DNA from 2 places in the Pseudomonas sp. FW306-02-D09B genome. Region 1 is predicted to be linked to the other one. Evidence: riboswitches for the same ligand, from Rfam matches in the RefSeq annotation. Region 1 holds a riboswitch; the other holds the start of a gene.
The links. Region 1 has a riboswitch for manganese ahead of AC3WK5_RS27750 (TMEM165/GDT1 family protein). Riboswitches for the same ligand answer to the same signal wherever they lie in the genome.
Positions count from the first base shown of each region.

Region 2: it holds a riboswitch for manganese, as region 1 does, so the genes downstream of both, AC3WK5_RS02660 (sodium:calcium antiporter) here and AC3WK5_RS27750 (TMEM165/GDT1 family protein) in region 1, are expected to answer to the same signal.

Region 1 is NZ_JBYSXY010000028.1:5,852-9,336, reverse strand. Features, by position in the region: gene AC3WK5_RS27760 (2-hydroxyacid dehydrogenase) at 1-589, shown strand, start outside; gene AC3WK5_RS27755 (methyltransferase) at 623-1,621, shown strand; yybP-ykoY riboswitch at 1,661-1,784, shown strand; gene AC3WK5_RS27750 (TMEM165/GDT1 family protein) at 1,873-2,457, shown strand; gene AC3WK5_RS27745 (M48 family metallopeptidase) at 2,683-3,485, opposite strand, start outside.
Region 2 is NZ_JBYSXY010000001.1:556,486-559,970, reverse strand. Features, by position in the region: gene selB (selenocysteine-specific translation elongation factor) at 1-36, shown strand, start outside; tRNA gene AC3WK5_RS02670 (tRNA-Sec) at 43-138, shown strand; gene AC3WK5_RS02665 (magnesium transporter) at 199-1,218, opposite strand; M-box (ykoK) riboswitch at 1,295-1,469, opposite strand; yybP-ykoY riboswitch at 1,844-2,004, shown strand; gene AC3WK5_RS02660 (sodium:calcium antiporter) at 2,023-3,030, shown strand; gene AC3WK5_RS02655 (LysR family transcriptional regulator) at 3,034-3,485, opposite strand, start outside.

The DNA.
Region 1 (3,485 bases):
GAAAGCCGTCGCTGAAGGTCGCTGGCAGCAGGCCAAACAATTCTGCCTGCTGGATTTCCCGATCGTCGAACTCGAAGGCAAAACCCTCGGCCTGCTCGGCCATGGTGAATTGGGTGGCGCCGTCGCGCGGCTGGCCGAAGCCTTTGGCATGCGCGTGTTGCTCGGCCAATTGCCTGGGCGTCCGGCCCGCGCCGACCGCTTGCCGCTGGATGAGCTGCTGCCGCAAATCGACGCGCTGACCCTGCACTGCCCGCTCAACGAACATACCCGTAACTTCATTGGTGCCCGCGAACTGGCGCTGCTCAAACCCGGCGCCTTTGTGGTCAATACCGCACGCGGTGGGCTGATCGACGAACAAGCCTTGGCCGATGCGTTGCGCAACGGGCATCTGGGCGGCGCGGCGACCGACGTCCTGAGTGTCGAGCCCCCTACCGCCGGCAATCCGCTGTTGGCCGCCGACATCCCGCGCTTGATCGTCACCCCGCACAACGCCTGGGGCAGCCGCGAAGCGCGACAGAGGATTGTCGGTCAACTGACCGAAAACGCCCAAGGCTTCTTCAGCGGTACAGCGCTGCGGGTCGTCAGTTGATAAACTGCCGCACTTTTTTTCAAGGAGCAGAGTATGGATCCGCGCAGTGAAGTACTGCTTCGTCAGGCCGATTTGTTTCAAGGCGAGTTGCTGCTGGCCGGTTTGCCCGCCGATGACTTGCTGGGCAAATTGCCCAACGCTCACGGCTGGTGCTGGCACGCAGGCGACCAGGCAGCGCTGGACGCCCGCTTTGCCGAGCGCAGCCACTTTGGCGTGAATGCTCCGAGCCGCGAGTTTGAAACGGCGGTGGTGTTCCTGCCCAAATCCAAGGACCTGACCGACTACATCCTCAACGCCCTCGCCTCGCGCCTGGCCGGTCGTGAACTGTACCTGGTGGGTGAAAAACGCAGCGGCATCGAAGGCGCGGCCAAACAGTTGAACCCCTTCGGCAAACCGCGCAAGCTCGACAGCGCCCGCCACTGCCAGCTCTGGCAGGTCACCGTGGCCAATGCGCCCGAGGCCAAATCGCTGGAAAGCCTGGCGCAGGAATACGAACTGCCGCTGGCTGAAGGCCCACTGAAAGTGATCAGCCTGCCGGGCGTGTTCAGTCACGGTCGACTGGATCGCGGCAGCGCGCTGCTGCTCGAACATCTGGACAAACTGCCAAGCGGTCACTTGCTGGATTTCGGTTGCGGTGCTGGCGTGTTGGGCGCGGCGGTGAAACGGCGTTATCCACACAACACCGTCACCCTACTCGACGTTGATGCGTTCGCCGCGGCCAGCAGTCGCCTGACATTGGCGGCCAACGGCCTGGAGGCCGAGGTGCTGACCGGCGATGGCATCGACGCTGCACCGATGGGTTTGAGCGCGATTCTGAGCAATCCGCCGTTTCATGTCGGGGTTCACACCGATTATCACGCCACCGAGAATCTGCTGCGAAAAGCAGCCAAACACCTGAAAAACGGCGGCGAACTTCGCCTGGTAGCCAACAGCTTCCTGAAGTATCAGCCGCTGATCGAGGAGCATCTCGGTGTGTGTGCGATCAAGGCTGAAGGGCAAGGTTTCCGGATCTACCGGGCCAAGCGCGGCTAGAAATTAGCGCTTGCCGAATGGATTTTGCCTAGGCAGAATCCGCTCCGTCCTAGGGGAGTAGTCTCCCACGAGCGCCATGCTCGTCCGGCATACGTCAACATACTTGGTCCTCAGACCATGGCGTATGCGACCCAAGCGACCGCACAGACGGATCGCAGGGTTTGACAAGACCTATGACACGCACACCTTACCCGGGGCGGGGAGGCTGTACGTGTCATAGCCGTGTCGACCCGCCCCTTAGGAAAACCCTGATGCTGGATTCTCTTCTCGTTCCCACCGCTGTCGTTGCCTTGGCCGAAATCGGTGACAAGACGCAATTGCTCGCGCTCATTCTCGCCGCACGCTTTCGCAAACCCTGGCCGATCATCGCCGGTATCGTCGCTGCAACCCTGGCCAACCACGCGGCTGCGGGTGCTGTCGGTGCCTGGTTCGGGAGTTTCTTCTCGGATGCGACGCTGCACTGGATCCTCGCCGCAAGCTTTACCGCGACCGCGCTATGGACCCTGGTGCCGGACAAGATGGATGAGGACGAAGCCAGCACTGCGCGTAAATTCGGACCGTTCCTGACCACGCTGATTGCGTTCTTCCTCGCCGAGATCGGTGACAAGACCCAGATCGCCACCGTGATGCTCGCCGCTCAGTACCCTGAGTTGTGGCTGGTGGTCATTGGCACCACGCTCGGCATGCTGATTGCCAACGTGCCGGTGGTGCTGGCGGGTAATTTTGCCGCAGACAAACTGCCCCTGACCCTGATCCGCCGCCTGGCAGCATCGGCGTTCTTCATCCTGGCCATCGTCGCGGTGTACAAGGCGATGCAGAGCAGCGGGTGGGTGTAACACTCTCGACTGACATGTCACTGCCTGGCAGATAACTGTGGCGAGGGGGCTTGCCCCCGTTGGGGTGCGAAGCAGCCCTCCCCCCTGCAACCGAGATCCGCCAGATACACCGCACTCGCTGGCTTTGCGACTGCTGCGCACTCGAGCGCCAGCCCGGTCGAACGGGGGCAAGCCCCCTCGCCACAAGAGCTGCACGACTTCAGCTCTTGTGGCTCACTTCAGGATTCAGGATTTTTTGGCCTTCAGATAAAGCGGCATGACTTTCGGAATCGCTGCCTGGAGCGACGCAACCCGGCTGCTGGATGCCGGGTGAGTGCTCATGAATTCTGGCGGCGAACCTTCGGAAGCCTTGCTCATCTTGTCCCACAGGGTGATCGCCGCGTTCGGGTTGTAGCCGGCGCGGGCGGCCAGTTCCAGGCCGATCAGGTCAGCTTCGTTTTCATTGGCGCGGCTGTTGGGCAAGGTCATGCCGTAGTTGGCCACGGTGTCGGCCAGGGCCAGCGTGTCCTGCCCCAGCCCGAGCAAGGCACCGGCGCCCTGCTTGGCCATTTCGATGCCATAGGCCTTGGACATCGCTTCACGACCATGCTCACGCAAGGCGTGGGCGATTTCATGGCCCATGACTGCGGCGATTTCATCGTCAGTGAGTTTCAGGCTGTCGATCAACCCGGTATAGAAAATGATCTTGCCGCCAGGACCGCAGTTGGCGTTGAGCTCGTCACTCTTGATCAGATTGACTTCCCACGTCCACTGCGCCGAATCAGGACGGAAGACCGGTGCCTGCGCGATCAGCCGATTGGCAATCGCCTGGACCCGTTTGGCCTCGCTGCTGTTCTTGTCCAGCACACCCTTGTTGCTCGCCTCACCCACCGTCTTTTGGTAGGACTGGGCATACATCTGGTTGACCTCATCGGTCGACAGCATGCTGAACATGTACTGCTTGCGCTCCACGCCCACCGCGCCGCCGTTGGTGGTGTTGACCGACTGGCAACCACTGAGCAGCAGACTTGCACCCAGTGCACACAAAA
Region 2 (3,485 bases), on a different contig from region 1:
TCGGACAATGCCCTGGCACAGCGACCTGAGAGCTGACATCAAGGAAGGCAATCGCGTCCGGTGGCGCGGCCGGGCTTCAAACCCGGTTGGGGACGGCAGCCGTTCCCGGGCAGGTTCGACTCCTGCTGCCTTCCGCCATTTTTTTCAAAAACAAGACGGCCCCGGCATCTGGCGATTCGGGGCTGTCTGGTGAGTGGCTTAAGCCGGCAGGTCGGTCATCACCAGTTTGGCGATGTTGAAATAAATGACCAGGCCGGTACCGTCGATAAAGGTCGCGATGAAGGGAGCAGAAACCACGGCTGGATCAATGCGCAGTTTTCTTAACAGCATCGGGATGATCGATGAGACGACGGCGCTCCAGATAGTGATAGCGACCAGCGTCAGGCAGACCACCATGGCGATTTCCGATCCCACTCCCAGCATCCACGCCCGAATCCAGGCCACGACACCGATGGCCAGCGCGATCATGAAGGAAGTGGTCACTTCCTTGCGCAGCACCGTGCCGACATTGCGCAGGCTGACTTCGCCCAGGGCCATGGCCCGTACCAGCGTGGAGGTGATCTGGGTGCCGCTGTTGCCGCCAGTGCCGATCAGCAGGGGAATGAAGAAGGCCAGGGCGATGGCGGCTTCAAGCTGCTCTTCGAATACTTGCAAGATGGTGCTGGTGTAGGCCTCGGCGAGAAACAGCAGCAGTAGCCACGGCAAGCGCTTTTTCCACAAACTCCACGGGCTCGTGCTGAGGTAGGGCGTTTCCAGCGGCAGGCTGGCACCCTGGCGTTGAGCGTCGTCGGTGCCTTCGTCCTGAATCAGCGTCGCGATTTCTTTTTCATACAGCACGCCCAGTAGCCGGCCTTCGCTGACCACGGGAACGATGTCCACGCCTTTCTCGATCAGCTCGGGCGCGACATCGTGCCGGAGCTGATTCGGCGAAACCGAATAGCGGATGGGCAGCATCAGATCGCGAACGCAAAGGTCAGTGTTTTTCTCGGTGAGCAGTGTTTTCACCGACAGCTGGCCATGCAAAGCGCTGCGCGGGTCGGTGACAAAGATGTGGGCCGGAATATCATCGTCCGGCAGTTGCTTGAGCAGATGTTCCCTGGCCTGGATGACCGTCATGTTGCCGGTCACGGTAATGAGCAGAGGGCTCATGTAAGACACTACTGTGTCTTTCAGGCGGATGTCCTTGAAGGTGGAAGGGGTAGCGCTTGCCATTGACATTTGAGGTAGTCCCCATAGCTGTTTTGACCACAAACAGATCTCACACAGGGGCGTAAACCAGAGAAGAGAGTGCAGAAAGCGATCTCCACGTCTAGGTTTTGGCACTGTACAACGTATCCGGGCCATGCTGGCCGGAAGTCACTTGGGCTAAACCTTAATCCGATAGAGCCTGTCTTAACCTTGGGCGTCTCTCGACGTCGTCAGATCAGTGACCTGTGTTTGTACAGGAGCCTCGCCGAACGAGATACTGCAACATTAAATAAACCAGGGCGGTGCCGATCTGGAGTCGGGCAGCGCCGGTGTGAGTTTGCTGCTGTTTAATGACCTCCTGAATAACAATTGCCATTAAAGGGTACTTGATAACTCCCTGAAGGATTACTTCCGGAACAAGAATAAGAGGGATTGCTTTTGCTGTAACCCACTCGATCGATAGTGTTCAGCGTTCATTCAGAAAGTGATGCTGAAGGTCTTTCAAGACATAGCATGTTACAAATACTTGCACCAAACGTTTAAAGTGCCGCACGCTCTAGCTATATATGAGTTTGCAGCAAAATAATGAGGTTCAGAGTTTGAAAACTCGCAACTAAGCCGTTGACGCATTAGTACCTGGTCTTTAGGATCGCCGCTCCCTTGGGGAGTAGCCGCCTTCGTTTCCGGAAGGGGTCACGTCAACATACTTGGCTCGCAAGCCATGGCGTGACCGGTCATATGACTTGGCAAGACCATTGGTGAAGATACCTGTCTGTGGGTCGGACGCGGGTGTCTGAACCATTGGCTCTTGTGTCCGGCCCCTCAGGTTTCCTCATGCATTCTATGCCCATGACGTTTGCGTTGCTGTTGGGCTCCGCGGTTGTCATCTATCTGGCTTGTGAATACTTCGTTAATGGCATCGAGTGGGTCGGTCGCAAACTTGCGGTCGGGCAACAAGCCACGGGGTCCATTCTGGCGGCCTTTGGTACGGCATTACCGGAAAGCGTCATCACGTTTATTGCCGTTGTGTTTGGTGACACGCCAGAGCAGAAATCCCTCGGCGTCGGTGCTGCACTTGGCGGCCCTCTGGTTTTGGCGACGATCGCCTATGCGGTAGTCGGCGTGACGCTGCTGGTGTGTCGTCAGCGCCTGGCGAATACCGAGGCCATCCGTCAGGACTTCAAACGACTCAGCCGCGATCAAGGATGGTTCCTCGTAATCTTTGTGGCAAAGATTGCGCTCGGTCTTGTCGTGTTTGCCTACAAACCTTGGTTGGGTATTCTTTTCCTGGCGGCCTATGCGGCGTATTTCTGGAAGGAAATGCGCGGTGAGCAGGATGAAGAAGAGTATGAACTCGAGCCCCTGAAACTTGCGCCAGGCAAAGCGACTCCGTCGACCTCGGCGGCGGTGATTCAAACGCTTATTGCATTGGCGGTTATCTTTGCGGCCTCTCACTTCTTTGTCGGACAACTCGATGCCCTGGGCCCCATGCTGGGTATCCACCCTCAACTGCTGGCCCTGTTGCTCAGCCCGATTGCTACCGAACTACCTGAAACGCTGAATGCGATCATTTGGGTCCGCCAGGGTAAACACCGACTAGCCTTGGCCAACATCAGTGGCGCCATGATGATTCAGGCCACAGTGCCCACTGCATTCGGGCTGTTCTTTACGCCTTGGGCGCTGGACACGTCGCTGGTTCTGGCGGCGATCATCACCTTGATAGGTGTCGGCGTCATGTTCTTCGCTTTCCGAAAGGGCATCATCTCGCGCTGGCTATTGGCATCGATGGTGTTGCTGTACATCCTCTTTGCAGTCCTTTTGAAGGTTCTTGATCTGGCTTAGCTGTCAGCTCAAGTAGTCGTCCAGGTGGCTGGATTCTTCTGCAAAGCGCTCGACCAGAAAATCCAGAAGGGCACGTACGCGGGGCGCCATGTACCGGTTGCGTTGATACAGGGCATGTACCGGCGCCTCCGCAGTTCGCCACTCCGGCAACAGGATATTCAAGCGTCCTGCTCGCAGGTCCGGGCCAATATCCCACAGCGATTTCATTGCAATGCCGTAACCGTGAACTGCCCACTCTCGGGCGACCGCGCCGTCATTCGTCTCGCGAGCGTTTGCGAGCGGGACCGTATAGTTTTCAACTTTGCCATTGCGGGTGAAGCGCCAGTCGTTCGCCGGCCCAGCAACAGAGTTGAGGACAATACAGTCGAAACGCTCCAGATCCCGTGGGTGCTCGGGGGCGCCGTGCTTTGCCAGATACCGGGGCGACGCGCACAACACGCGCCGGTTGGGTGCCA